Regions from separate parts of the Serratia ficaria genome, predicted to be linked through region 3. Evidence: predicted binding sites of a transcription regulator. Region 3 holds the regulator's gene; each other region holds the start of a gene.

Region 1 (3,571 bases), 1.8 Mb from region 3:
GTAGGCGTTGATGCTGCTGATCGAGGCGTTGACGTTGTTGAACGACGAACGCACGGTCTGCACGACGCTGCGGTGCGAGCTTTCCAGCTGTTCGCTGGCGCCGACGAAGTTGTACTGCGCCTGTTTTACCTGCGAGTTGGTCGCGCCGCCGCTGTAGATCGGCAGGTTGAAGCTTACGCCGATTTTATTCTGGCCGATATCAGTATCGGGATTCGTGTTGCCTGAACCACTGTACTTGCTATTGGTGATGCCGGTGGAGGCGCTCATATCCACGGTCGGCATATAGCCGGTCTGCGCCGAGCGGATCTGCTCACGCGCCAGGTCCTGGCTCAGGCGCGCGGACAGCAGGCTCAGGTTGCGCGCTTCGGCCTCTTTCAGCAGGTTGTTCACCGCTTCCGGCCGTTGGGTGGTGAAGCGATCGGTGTTCAGCGAGGCCAGTTCAGGATAGAACGCGCCGGTCACCTGACGCAGCGATTCCAGGGCGTTGTCCAGATCGTTGCGGGCGGAGACTTCGGCCGCCAGCACGGTATCGTAGTTGGAGCGGGCGTTCTGCACGTCGGTGATCGCCACCAGGCCCACGTTGAAGCGCTGGGTGGTTTGATCCAGGGTGCGGTACACCGCGTCTTTCTGCGCCTGGGTGTAAGACAGCGTGTCAATCGCCTTCAGCACGTTGAAGTAGGCGGTGGCGGTGTTAAGGATCAGCGTCTGTTCCGAGGTCTGGAAGGTGACGTCGGAGATACCGGCGGTCTTCTCCTGCAGCGTCAGCGCGCGCCATTTCGACATGTCGAAAATGGTCTGGGTCAGCGCCAGCGATCCGCTGGTGACGTCGCTGTTCACGTTGTTGGCATCGCGGTAACCGTTGCCATAGGTATAACCGGCGGTCAAACCCAATTGCGGCAGCAGCGGGCTGCGCGCTTCGTTGATTTTTTCGAATGCGGCGTCGCGGTCAGCAGCAGTTTTGCGCAGGTCCGGGTTACTTTCCCTGGCCTGTTTGTAGACCTGCAGCAGGTTCTCTGCCTGGCTCATTGCACTGAAGCCGCCCAGGCTCAGTCCGATAAGAAGGGGGAGCAGTTTCTTCATTTGCATTCCTTGTTGTGCAGCAATATTGCTATGTTAGCGCTGACGATAGACGAAATAGTTGCCGATTCTAGCAGAGTCTGCAGTACGCATCAGGTGGCTGAATGTGCCATCCGGCGTAACTTTTACCTTTCAGGCCGCCCATTTGCCGCCGTTCAACTGGCCGCGCAGACCGCACCTGATATTATGGCTGACAATCTATCATAAAGCTGCGGCAGATCGTCCGGCCGTTTCTGTCATCAAAACTGTTTATTTTATCGGCATACTCATGCAGGAGAATTCGCTTATGAGCCGTTCACAGCCGTCGCCGGTTACTTTCGATAAAAAAGATGTAGAAATTATTGCACGTGAGACGCTGTACCGTGGTTTTTTTTCACTCAATTTATACCGTTTCCGCCATCGCCTGTTCAACGGCGACATGAGCCCCGAGATAAAACGCGAGATTTTCGAGCGCGGGCATGCGGCGGTGCTGTTACCCTATGACCCGGTGCGCGACCAGGTGGTGCTGATTGAACAACTGCGCATCGCCGCGGTCGATACCAGTAATTCCCCCTGGCTGCTGGAAATGGTGGCGGGTATGATCGAAACCGGCGAGAGCGTCGAAGACGTGTGCCGCCGAGAAGCCGAAGAAGAAGCCGGCGTGGCGGTCGGCCGCTGCAAGCCGGTGTTGAGCTATCTGGCCAGCCCGGGGGGCACCAGCGAGCGCCTGTCGATCATGGTCGGCGAGGTCGACGCCGCCACCGCCGAGGGCATCCATGGACTGGAGGAAGAAAATGAAGACATCCGCGTCCACGTGGTCAGCCGCGAACAGGCTTATCGCTGGGTTGAAGAAGGCGCGATCGATAACGCCGCATCGGTGATTGCATTGCAATGGCTGGCGTTGCACCATGAATCGCTAAGAAAAGAGTGGGCCAACTAATGAAACAACGCTATACCCCTGATTTCCCCGAAATGATGCGGTTGTGCGAAACCAACTTCGCGCAATTGCGCCGCTTGCTGCCGCGCAACGACGAAGTGGGTGAAACGGCGACTTATCAGGTGAATGGCGCCCACTATCGTCTGACCCTCGTCGAGTCTACGCGCTATACCTCGCTGGTGGAGATCGAACAGACCTTTCCCGCCGTCAGCTACTGGAGCCTGCCGGCCATGACGGTGCGGCTGTATCATGACGCCATGGTTGCGGAAGTGTGTTCCACTCAGCAGATCTATCGCTTTAAAGCGCGTTATGATTATCCTAATAAAAAGTTGCATCAACGCGACGAAAAGCATCAAATTAACCAGTTTCTTGCTGATTGGTTGCGCTACTGCTTGGCGCATGGAGCGATGGCGGTTCCGGTTTGTTAGACAGACTGAAATAACAAAGGACACCATTTGGAAAGCCTGTTTAGACTGCCCGTGGCGAGTGGGAACACGGTCAGGATCCTACAAATAACAGATACCCACCTTTTTGCCGGCGAAAATGAGACCCTGCTCGGCATCAATACCTATCGCAGCTACCATGCGGTGCTGGACGCCGTCCAGGCGCAGCGGCGCGAGGTCGATCTCATCGTCGCCACCGGCGATTTGGCGCAGGACCATTCACAGGCTGCGTATCGGCACTTTGCCGAGGGTATCGCCAGGTTGCCGGCGCCCTGCGTCTGGCTGCCGGGCAATCACGATTTCCAGCCGGCGATGGTCGATGCGCTGGCCGCCGCCGGCATCGCGCCCTCCAAGCACGTGCTGCTGGGCGATAAATGGCAGGTGCTGCTGCTCGACAGCTAGGTGTTCGGCGTGCCGCACGGCGAACTGAGCGAGTATCAGCTCGAGTGGATGGAGCGCTGCCTGCAGGCCCACCCAGAGCGTTATACTCTGCTGCTGCTGCACCATCACCCGTTGCCTTCCGGCTGTACCTGGCTCGATCAGCACAGCCTGCGCAACCCGCATATGCTGGGGGCGATCCTGCTGCGCTATCCCAAGGTGAATACCCTGGTCTGCGGGCATATTCACCAGGATCTGGACCTCGAATGGCAGGGCCGCCGCCTGTTGGCGACGCCGTCCACCTGCGTGCAATTCAAGCCGCACTGCACTAATTTTACCATCGACGAGGTTTCTCCCGGCTGGCGTTACCTCGACCTGCTGCCGGACGGCCGGGTCGAAACGCAGGTATTCCGGCTGGAGAACGACGATTTCCGCCCCGACATGGATTCGGATGGGTACTGATGTCTACGCTACTTTATCTGCACGGTTTCAACAGTTCGCCGCAGTCGGCCAAGGCGACCGCCTTCAAGGCCTGGCTGGCCGAGCATCATCCGACTATCGAGATGCTGGTGCCGCAGCTGCCGGCATTCCCGGCGGAAGCCGCCGAAATGTTGGAAAATCTGGTGATGGAACGCGCCGGGCAGACGCTGGGCGTGGTCGGCTCTTCGCTGGGCGGCTACTACGCCACCTGGCTTTCGCAGTGTTTTTCACTGCCGGCAGTAGTGGTTAACCCTGCGGTGAAGCCGTTTGAGCTGCT
Region 2 (3,571 bases), 2.2 Mb from region 3:
GCTCGACTGGTACATCAACCCCGATCACGCGCCGATCATGGTGGCCGAACAGATCGGCGCCTTCAGGGACGCCGGACTGGACGTCAAGATCGTGCCGCCGTCCGATCCGGCGCTGCCGCCGCGGCTGGTGGCGGCCAAACAGGCGGACCTCGCGATCACCTATCAGCCGCAGCTGCACTTCTTCGCCGATCAGGGCCTGCCGCTGGTGCGCGTCGGCACGCTGATCGACACGCCGCTGAACACCGTCATCACGCTGGATAAAGGCATCGCCACGCCGGCGGACCTCAAAGGCAAAAAGGTCGGGTATTCGGTCAGCGGCATCGAACAGGCGACGCTGGCCACCATGGCCAAAAATCAGCGCGTCAACCCTGACGACATCAAGCTAATCAACGTCAACTTCCAGCTGACCGGCGCCCTGCTGGCGGGCCAGGTGGACGCGGTGATCGGCGGCTATCGCAATATCGAAGCGCTGGAGCTGAAGCTGCAGGGCAAGGAGCCGCGGGTGTTCAACGTGGAAGACTACGGCGTGCCGGCCTACGATGAGTTGATCATCGTCGCCAGCCGCGACGCGCTGGCGGAGCCGAAGATCAAAAAATTCCTCGCCGCGCTGAAAAAAGGCGGCGACTACCTGCGCGCGCACCCGCAGCAAACCTGGCTGGCGTTCGCCAAAGCCTATCCCGAACTGGATACCGCGTTGAACAAGCAGGCCTGGCAGGCCAGCCTGCCGCTGTTCGCCACCGATCCGGCCAGGCTGGACAGCGCGCGCTACCAGGCTTACGAGCAGTTCCTGTTCGACAATAAGCTGATCAAGAAAATCACCCCGGTGGAGGAGTACGCGGTCGAACTGCGCTGAGTTGCCCCGGCCGCGGCGGGAGCCCGTTTAGCCGGGCGCCTTGCCGCCCGCCACGGTCACATCGCCCTGGCCGCTGCGCCGCAGCGCCTCGGCCACCCGGCCGTCGGCCTTGCAGCGTTCGATAAAATCGTTCACGTAGGCCGCACCCTGCGTTTTGCGCCGCGGCACCGCCATCGCCTGCCTGATCGCGGTGAAATGCCCTGCCAGCACCCGCAGCCCCGGGTTCGCGGCCGCAGCGGCCATCAGCGGTTGGCGCACCCCCGCCGCCGCCTCCAGCCCCTGCTCCAGAAACAGGCCGATCGCTTCGGCGGAGGTGCCTGCCCGCACCAGCTGCGCCTGCTGCAGCGTGCGCGACAGGAACAGGTCATAGGCCGCGCCTTTGCCCACCGCAATGCGCACGCCCGGCCGATCCAGCTCGGCCACCTGCCGATAGGGCGCCGCCTCGGCCACCAGATAGGTGCCCTCGATGATCGCATAAGGTTCGCTGAAGGCGAGTTGTTCCGCACGCACCGGTTCGATGGCCATAAAGGCCAGGGTCCAGGCGCCGCTGTCGAGATCGGCGAACACCTTGCCCGCCGCATCATAGGGCACCAGCTCCAGCGCCACGCCCAGCTCGCCGGCCAGCGCCGCGGCCAGAGAGACCGAGACGCCCTGCGGCTCGCCGCCCGGCCCCCGCTGCGCCAGCACCGGGTTGCCGAAGTTGATCGCCGCGCGCAGGGCGCCCTGCGGCGCCAGTTCCTCGAGTACGGCTGCGGGAATAGCCTGCATGTTTTTCTCCTGAATGACTGATAGGCGCGCCGGCATTCGACGCTACCCATTAATGGTAGAGCCAAAAGCCCGGCGAGCAATATTTCGGCGTTATCGGCCTGCGCGGCGTGATGATTGTCACAGTATTGTCACAAAAACCGCCAATCGCCGCCGCCGAACGCCGCGCGGCGCAAACGCGCATTGCCCTGCCGCTTTCAATAGGCTATACCCTTCATTTTTCACGCCCCGGCAGCGTTGGCGGCGTGCGCCAGAACAGTAAAGATTTTCTTTCTAATCAGACAGGATTCGGTGGATGGTTTCAGCACTCGCGTCGTTCGTTCTTTTTTTGGCCTCGATTTCAATCTATCGCACCCGGGCCGCCGCCAACCGCTGGTGGTTCGCTATCCTGCTGACGCTGCTCGGCAGCTATCTGATCCTGAACGTTATCCTGATCGCCAGCAACTACTTCACCGGCGACGGCATTACCGATGCGGTGATCTACACCGTCACCAGCAGCCTGAAAGGCGCCGGCGTCGGCAAATACGTGCTGCCGTTTCTCGGCCTGCTGGCGGCGCTGGCGCTGATTTTCGCCCTGTTGGCCCGCAGCCTGCTGCGCCGCAAGGCCAAAAGCAGCAGCGTGATTTACAGCCTGATCGCCGTGCTGCTGGCGCTGTTTTCGGTCGGCACCACGCCGGCCTTTCAGGACATTTCGCTGCTGGTCAAAAGCCAAATCGGCGGCGATACCGCCGATTTCGCCACCTACTATAAAGCGCCGAAAAAGACCCTGCAGGGCAAGCAGCCTAACCTGGTGTATATCTATGCGGAAAGCCTGGAACGCACCTATTTCGATCGGCACAGCTTCCCCGGCCTGACCGATGAACTGGACCGGTTGCGGGAGGACAGCATTGATTTCAGCAACACCCAACAGCTGCCGGGCACCGGCTACACCATCGCCGGCATGGTGGCCTCGCAGTGCGGCATCCCGCTGTTCGCCCCGTTCGACGGCAACGCGTCCAGCGCCGTTTCGACCTTTTATCCGGAAAACGTCTGCCTGGGAGACGTGCTGAAATCCGCCGGCTACGGCAACTATTTCTATCAGGGCGCCGAATTGGCGTTCGCCGGCAAGGACACCTTCCTCAAATCGCACGGCTTCGACCACGTTTACGGCTATAAGGAACTGCGCGCTCAGGTCAGCGATCCGGGCTATAAAAACGACTGGGGCTGGTATGACGATACCCTGCTGGATCTGGTGTACGACAAGTTTGTCGAGCTCTCCAGCCGGCAGCAAAAATTTTCGCTGTTCGCCCTGACCGTCGACACCCATCACCCGGACGGTTTTATCTCCGCCAGCTGCAGCAAAAAAACCTACGCCTGGCAGAATAAAGACAACCGTTCACTGAGCGCGGTGGCCTGCAGCCAGCAACATATCGCCGCGCTGATCGAAAAAATCAAACGTTCGCCGTATTTCAGCAACACGGTGATCGTGGTGTCTTCCGATCATCTGGCGATGAACAATACCGCCTATGACATTCTGGCCAAGCAAAAGCGGCGCAACCTGTTCTTTATCATCGACGGCACCCGCCCGCAGGCGGAACAGCGCAACGAGAAGCGCAGCACGCTGGACAACGGCGCCACCGTGCTGGACCGCATGGGCGGCGACAACTACATCGGCCTTGGCCGCAGCAGCCTGTCGGCCTCGACGCTGTCCACGGTGTTCCTCAACATCGACGAGAAAATCAACGGCTGGAAACCGGCGGTGATCAAGCAATGGGGCTTCCCGAACGGCATCACCGACTACAGCGTCGATACCCGGGGCCGCCGCTTCACCTTCTCCGGCGTAACCTTCAAGGTGCCGTTTATCCTCAAGGTGGCGGACAATAAGATTGAACCGATGTTTAACGTCTACCTGTCCACGCCGCTGAGAAAGCAGCTGGCCGGGCTGGGCGCGGGCGAGAAATTCGTTTGGGTCGA
Region 3 (3,571 bases):
GGCCCGTTGTCGCTGACCTGGAACTGCGCGCCCTGCGGCGTCTGCTGCCAGCTCACTTCGATATTGGTGCCCTTCGGCGTGTGATTGACCGCGTTATACACCAGGTTCGACACCGCGCTGCGCAGCTGATCGTCGTTGCCGAACACCTTAAGCTGCTCGTTCACCCGGAAGGTGATTTCGTGGTTGCCGCCGCTCAGCGACTGCGCTTCGCGCTGCAGCACCCGCAGCATCAGCGGAATGTCCACCCGTTCATTCATTTCCACGTTGGGCGCCGCCTCGATGCGCGACAGCGTCAGCAGCTGCTTGACCAGCCCGTCCATGCGCCGGGTCTGCTCCTGCATGGTGCCCAGCGCCCTGCCGCGCAGCGAGCCGTCCAGCTCTTCGTCGCTCATCATCTCCAGGTAGCCCTGCAGCACCGTCAGCGGCGTGCGCAGCTCGTGGCTGACGTTGGCGAAGAAGTTGCGCCGCGCGCCTTCCAACTGGCGCATTTGGGTGACGTCGCGCGCCACCATCAGCAGCTGCCCCTCGGAATAGGGCATCACGCGGAATTCGACGTAGTGTTCGTTATTCAGCTGCAGCGTCAGCGGGCGCGAGAACTCCTGCTGTTGCAGGTAGTGGGTGAATTCGGGGTAACGCAGCAGGTTGAGGATATGCTGGCCGTTGTCTTCCGGCCAGCGGAAGCCCAGCAGGTGTTGCGCCAGCCCGTTGCACCAAAAGATGTTGCCTTCGACGGTGGTCATCACCACCGCATCGGGCAGCGATTCGGCTCCGCTGCGGAAACGCTTGATCAACAAGGCCAGCTCGCGGCGGCGGCGGCGATTGCGCTGCTGCATCTGGTACAGCCCGTAGAACAGCGGCTCCCAGCTCCAGCGCCCCGGGGGCGGCGTCATGCTGCGATCGACCCACAGCCAGTGAGAGAGTTTGAGTTGGTTATAAAAATTCCAGGCCAGCGCCGCCAGCGCGGACGCCAGCAGGAACCAGGGCAGATAACCGAAAATCAGGCCCAGCAGCAAGGCGGGCAGACAGAAAAGGGCCAGCTCCAGGGCCAGCCTCTTCCACGACAGACGTTCTAACACGGCATATTCTCCAGCGCGGCGCGATCAGTAGCGCGTTGAGAACCGGTAGCCGGTGCCCCGAACGGTTTGAACCATTTTATCATGACCACTGGTCTCTAACGCCTTGCGGAGCCGACGGATATGCACGTCAACGGTACGGTCTTCCACATAAACGTTAGTGCCCCAGACGTGATTAAGCAACTGTTCGCGGCTATAAACACGCTCCGGATGGGTCATAAAGAAGTGCAGCAGTTTGAACTCGGTCGGCCCCATATCCAGCGCCTGATCGTTGGCCATCACGCGGTGTGAGGAAGGGTCCAGGCTCAGCCCTTGCATTTCAATCACTTCTTCCACCGCCATCGGGGAGATGCGGCGCATTACCGCCTTGATGCGCGCCACCAGCTCCTTGGGCGAGAAAGGTTTGGTGATGTAATCGTCCGCCCCCACTTCCAGGCCGCGCACCCGATCTTCTTCTTCGCCGCGCGCGGTCAGCATCATCACCGGAATGTCGCGGGTCAGCGCTTCGCGCTTCATATGTTTGATAAACTGAATGCCGGAACCTCCGGGCAACATCCAGTCGAGCAACACCAAATCAGGGAACGGCTCAGACAGGCGCGTCACGGCGCTGTCATAATCCTCGGCTTCCAACGGTTGGTAACCATTCTGTTCCAACACAAAGCACACCATCTCACGGATCGGCGCTTCGTCTTCCACCACCAGTATGCGTCTTGCCATCGTCAATCCTGCCAATGTGTTAGCGATCACAGTTGATTGCGGGCGCCATTATGCGTCAGTTTTGTGACACTTTTATGAAAAAAAGGGATGGTTATAGGCAGTAAGCATAGCGATTATTTTTTACATAAAAGAAAAATCATTCGGTTGTCATAATGATTGCGTCACGACAGCCGCTGCCGCGCCCTTTATAATCCTCGCCATTACCTTATCGCCCCGGGAGTGTCATGCGCCTGATCCACACCTCTGACTGGCATCTTGGCCAGTACTTTTTCACCAAGAGCCGCGCCGCCGAGCATCAGGCTTTCTTGCGCTGGCTGATCGAACGGATCGAACAACAGCAGGTGGATGCGCTGATCGTCGCCGGCGACCTGTTCGATACCGGCTCCCCGCCCAGCTACGCCCGCGAGCTGTATAACCGCTTTGTGGTGGAGCTGCGGCGCACCGGCTGCCAGCTGGTGGTGCTGGGCGGCAACCACGACTCGGTGGCGACGCTGAACGAATCGCGCGAGCTGCTTTCCTGCCTGAACGCGACGGTGATCGCCAACGCGCAGAGCGACATCGAACGGCAAATTCTGGTGCTGAACCAACGCGACGGCCAGCCGGGCGCGGTGTTGTGCGCCATCCCGTTCCTGCGGCCGCGCGACCTGCTCACCAGCCGCGCCGGCGAATCCGGCGCGCAGAAGCAGCTGGCGCTGCAGGAAGCGATCGCCGAACATTATCAGGCGCTGTATCGGGCGGCCTGCGACCGCCGCGACCAACTGGGATTGCCGCTGCCGATCGTCGCCACCGGCCACCTGACCACCGTCGGCGTCACCGCCTCCGACTCGGTGCGCGATATCTACATCGGCACGCTGGACGCCTTCCCGGCGCAGGCGTTTCCCCCCGCCGACTACATTGCGCTGGGCCATATTCATCGCGCGCAAAACGTCGCCAAGTCGGAGCATATTCGCTACAGCGGCTCGCCTATCCCGCTCAGCTTCGATGAACTGGGCAAGGCCAAAAGCGTGTTCATGGTCGACTTCGCCGCCGGCGCCCTGCAGCAGGTGACGCCGCTGGAGATCCCCAGCTTCCAGCCTATGCGGCTGATCAAGGGCGATTTGCCGCAGATAGAGCAACAACTGCGGCAGTTCGCCGATTATCAAGGCGAATTGCCGGTATGGCTGGATATCGAGGTGGCGACCCAGGACTACCTCAGCGACATTCAGCGCCGCATCCAGCTGCTGGCGGATGAGCTGCCGGTGGAGGTGGTGCTGCTGCGGCGCAGCAAGGAGCAGCGCCGCCAGGCGATCGAACAGCAGGATAAGGAAACGCTCAACGAGCTGAGCGTCAGCGAAGTGTTTGAACGGCGGCTGGCGCAGGAGCCGGAGATGGCCGAAGCGCGTCAGCAGCGGATGCGCCAGATGTTCCATCAGGTGGTCGATGAGGTGCGGCATCCTCAACGGGAGGCGGACCAATGAAAATTCTCAGCCTGCGGTTAAAGAACCTCAACTCATTGCAGGGTGAGTGGAAAATCGACTTCACCGCCGAACCTTTCGCCAGCAATGGGTTATTCGCCATCACCGGGCCGACCGGCGCGGGCAAGACCACCCTGCTGGACGCCATTTGCCTGGCGCTGTATCACCAGACGCCGCGCCTCAACGTGACCCCGAGCCAGAACGAACTGATGACCCGCCACACCGCCGAGTCGCTGGCGGAGGTGGAGTTTGAGGTGAAGGGGATCGGCTACCGCGCCTTCTGGAGCCAGCGCCGGGCCAAAAACGCCCCGGACGGCAACCTGCAGG
Region 4 (3,571 bases), 920 kb from region 3:
ATCCAGCCCGACAAACTGGCTGGACAGGCCGAAGGGATCGAGGCTCTGGACCGAGTACCACAGCGCCTCGCCGGCGGGCCACAGAAAGAAGATTGCGGTAATCAGCAGCTGCGGCAGCACCAACACATAGGGCAGCCAGCTGCAGCCGAAACCGGGACGATGTGAGCTCATAATCTAGGACTCATGCAGACAAAGATGGGCAATTCGAAACGAGGCGAAGTGCGGTAGCCAAAAATCATGACTGCAATAATTCCAGTTGACGTTGCGAGCGCCGCCAGATTGGGTGCGGACAGCGCACAGGATCCGGAGCGTACACGTAGTACGTGAGGAGTCCGAGCACTGCCCAATCCCAAGATGGCAAGCGCAGTAGTCAAATGGGATTATTGCGTCGAAGATTCGAAGCGGCGCAGCAGTACATCACCGCGCTGTACGGCGGCATCCAGCGCCTGCTGAGGCGTTTTCTTGCCGGTCCAGACGCTTTCCAGTTCTTCATCCACCACGCTGCGGATCTGCGGCATATTGCCCAGGCGCAGGCCCTTGGTGAACGGCAACGGCGGCTTGTTCAGCATCTGGCGCGTGGCGACGTCGGCGCCCGGGTTCTTGTCGTAGAATCCCTGCTGTTGGGTCAGGTCGTAAGCGGCGGTGGTGATCGGCAGATAGCCGGTCTTCTGGTGCCACTCGGCGGCGATCTCCGGCTGCGCCAGATACTGCAGGAACTCGGCCACGCCCTTGTAGGTAGCGGCGTCTTTGCCGTTCATCACCCACAGGCTGGCCCCGCCGATGATGGCGTTCTGCGGCGCGTTTTTGGCGTCGGCGTCGTACGGCATCATGCCCACGCCGTAGTTGAACTTGGCGTAGTGCTTGATATCCGCCAGCGAACCGGACGACGCGGTAGTGATGGCGCAGTCGCCGCTGTAGAACTTCTCGGTGGACTCGTCTTTGCGGCCGAAGTAGGTGAAATCACCCTTCTTGTTCATGTCTTCCAGCAGCTGAATGTGCTTCACCTGCAGCGGCTGATTGAATTCCAGCTTGGCGTTGGCGCCGCCGAAGCCGTTGTTTTCGGTGGCGAACGGCACGCCGTGCCAGGCGCTGAAGTTCTCCAGCTGGATCCAGCCCTGCCAGCCGCTGGCATAGCCGCACTTCATGCCGGCCGCGCGCAGCCTGGCGGTATCCGCCGCCAGCTCCTGCCAGGTTTTCGGCGGTTGTTCCGGGTTCAGGCCGGCCTTCCTGAAGGCGTCCTTGTTGTAGTACAACACCGGGGTAGAGCTGTTGAACGGTTGAGACAGCAGGTGGCCGCTCTTGTTGTCGGTGTAATAGCCGGCCACCGTCGGCACGAACACCGACTCGTCGAAGTTGATGCCGGCGTCTTTAAACACCTCATACACCGGTTTGATCGCTTTGCTCGCCATCATGGTGGCGGTGCCCACTTCGTACACCTGTAGGATCGCCGGCGCCTTGCCGGAGCGGTAAGCGGCAATGCCCGCCGCCAGGCTCTGTTCGTAGTTGCCCTTATAAACCGGTACGATCTTGACGTCGCTGTGGGTCTGGTTGAAGCGGTCCGCCAGGGAATCCACTTCCTTACCCAGTTCGCCTTCCATTGAGTGCCAGAACGGGATCTCGGTCGCCGCCAGTGCCTGGGTGCTGACCGCCAGGGTCAACGCGACGCACAGCGTGGTTTTGCGAATAGCGTAGGTGAGCATGCCTAACTCCTGAAAAAAGCTGGTGTATCCCCTGCATCTCTCAAGCCGCAGCCGCCTTGCTGCAACGTGAAATCTATTGGGGCAATAAGCGCGTGAGCGAAAAGAATCAGTTTTTTGTTCGGAAGCTAACATGCCATGCGCGGATGACAGAAAAATAACCGTTAGATGACAGCCGGATGACGGGAGAGTGAAGTGCAGATTGCGTTTTGATGTCGACGGCGAGGCAGTGCGCCCCGCCGCCGTGGAAATTACAGCGAACGACGCAGGCGAGCGACCGCTTCCTGCATTTGCTGCTCGGTCGCGGTGGCGAACGACAGGCGGAAGGTCGAACGATCCGGGTTATCGGAGAAGAAATATTCCCCCGGCACGAACACTACGCCCTGCTGCAGAGTGGTGTTCAGCCACTCGGTGGCGTTGAACGGCTGACGGAAGCGCGCCCACAGGAACATGCCGCCCTTCGGCTGATCGAAGGTGATGTAGTCGCCCAGCTCTTTTTCTACCAGCCCGGCCAGGATCTCGCCTTTATGCTTGTAAGCGGCGCGGATCTTTTCGATCTGCGCCGGCAGGCGATCCAGCCCCAGGTAACATTCGACGATGCTCTGCGACAGCGCGCTGGCATGCAGATCCGCCGCCTGCTTGATGATCGCCACCTTGTGCAACAGGAACTCGGGCAGGATAGCCCAACCCAGGCGCAGGCCCGGCGCCAGGATCTTGGAGAAGGTCGAGGTGTAGATAATGTTATCGGTGTGGCCCAGCACCCGCTGCGAAACCTGATGCAGCGTGGCGTGGCGCTCATCGGTAAAGCGCAGCTCGCCGTACGGGTCGTCTTCGATGATCAGGAAGTTGTGCTCGGCCGCCAGCTTCACCAGCAGTTCGCGCCGCGCCGCGCTCAGGGTGATGCCGCTCGGGTTGCCGAAGTTCGGCACCACGTACACGCCCTTGATGCGCTGGGTTTTCAACAGCTCGGCCAGTTCTTCCACCACCATGCCGTCGCTGTCGGAGGAGACCGACAGGATGTTGGCTTCCGCCAGCTCCAGCGTCTGCAGCGCCGCCAGGTAGGTCGGGCGCTCCACCACAAACACGTCGCCCGGGTTGACGATGGCGCGCATCACCAGATCCAGCGCCTGCTGAGAGCCGGCGGTCACCATCACCTCTTCCGCGCGGGCGGAAACGCCGCGCTCGGCGCACAGCGCGCAGATACGCTCGCGCAGCAGCGGGCTGCCTTCGGTCAGGCCATACTGAAAGGCGCTTTTCGGCTGCTCGGTGATCGCCTGCTGGGTGGCGATGCTCAACCCTTCGAAGTCAAACAGGGCATCAGAGGGGATGCCGCCCGCCAGCGAAATGACGTTTTCCATCTTACTGTGCTTGAGCAATTCACGGATTGCCGAGCTTTTTACATTGACGATGCGCTGCGCGAGTAACCCTTCTGTCTTCATTTCTTATTCTCGTACCTGATTATTTTTTAATTCGTAGGGGGGCGGTTCACCCGCCCAGATACGCCGACCGTACTGCTTCGTTTGCTAACAATGCGGCACCCGTATCTTCCAACACCACGCGGCCGTTTTCCAGCACATAACCGCGATCCGCCAGTTTCAGCGCCTGATTGGCGTTTTGCTCCACCAGGAAGATGGTCATGCCCTCTTCCCGCAGCTGCTGGATGATGTCGAAGATCTGCTGAATGATGATCGGCGCCAGCCCCAGCGAGGGTTCGTCGAGCAGCAGCAGCTTCGGTTGGCTCATCAGCGCGCGGCCGATCGCCAGCATCTGCTGTTCGCCGCCGGACATGGTGCCGGAGCGCTGATTGCGGCGTTCCAGCAGGCGCGGGAACAGGTTAAATACCCGCTCGATGCGCTGCTGATACTGCTGACGAT

Evidence for each region. Region 3 encodes PhoB, which activates phosphate uptake and scavenging genes when phosphate is short. Its sites were predicted from a motif close to CTGTCATAAAACTGNCNNAT; they were not measured.
Region 1: the regulator PhoB is predicted to act here: its motif matches at 1,276-1,295, upstream of nudF (ADP-ribose diphosphatase).
Region 2: the regulator PhoB is predicted to act here: its motif matches at 1,736-1,755, upstream of opgB (phosphatidylglycerol--membrane-oligosaccharide glycerophosphotransferase).
Region 4: the regulator PhoB is predicted to act here: its motif matches at 1,853-1,872, upstream of ugpB (sn-glycerol-3-phosphate ABC transporter substrate-binding protein UgpB).

The regions. Positions count from the first base shown of each region.
Region 1 is NZ_LT906479.1:4,519,891-4,523,461, reverse strand. It holds gene tolC (outer membrane channel protein TolC) at 1-1,080, opposite strand, end outside; gene nudF (ADP-ribose diphosphatase) at 1,364-1,996, shown strand; gene CKW09_RS21180 (DUF1249 family protein) at 1,996-2,421, shown strand; partial or broken gene cpdA (3',5'-cyclic-AMP phosphodiesterase) at 2,449-3,276, shown strand; gene yqiA (esterase YqiA) at 3,276-3,571, shown strand, end outside.
Region 2 is NZ_LT906479.1:3,356,289-3,359,859, forward strand. It holds gene CKW09_RS15945 (ABC transporter substrate-binding protein) at 1-853, shown strand, start outside; gene CKW09_RS15950 (transporter substrate-binding domain-containing protein) at 881-1,621, opposite strand; gene opgB (phosphatidylglycerol--membrane-oligosaccharide glycerophosphotransferase) at 1,914-3,571, shown strand, end outside.
Region 3 is NZ_LT906479.1:1,145,759-1,149,329, reverse strand. It holds gene phoR (phosphate regulon sensor histidine kinase PhoR) at 1-1,076, opposite strand, end outside; gene phoB (phosphate response regulator transcription factor PhoB) at 1,101-1,790, opposite strand; gene sbcD (exonuclease subunit SbcD) at 2,015-3,247, shown strand; gene sbcC (exonuclease subunit SbcC) at 3,244-3,571, shown strand, end outside.
Region 4 is NZ_LT906479.1:227,276-230,846, reverse strand. It holds gene ugpA (sn-glycerol-3-phosphate ABC transporter permease UgpA) at 1-171, opposite strand, end outside; gene ugpB (sn-glycerol-3-phosphate ABC transporter substrate-binding protein UgpB) at 381-1,700, opposite strand; gene CKW09_RS01025 (aminotransferase-like domain-containing protein) at 1,949-3,136, opposite strand; gene livF (high-affinity branched-chain amino acid ABC transporter ATP-binding protein LivF) at 3,183-3,571, opposite strand, start outside.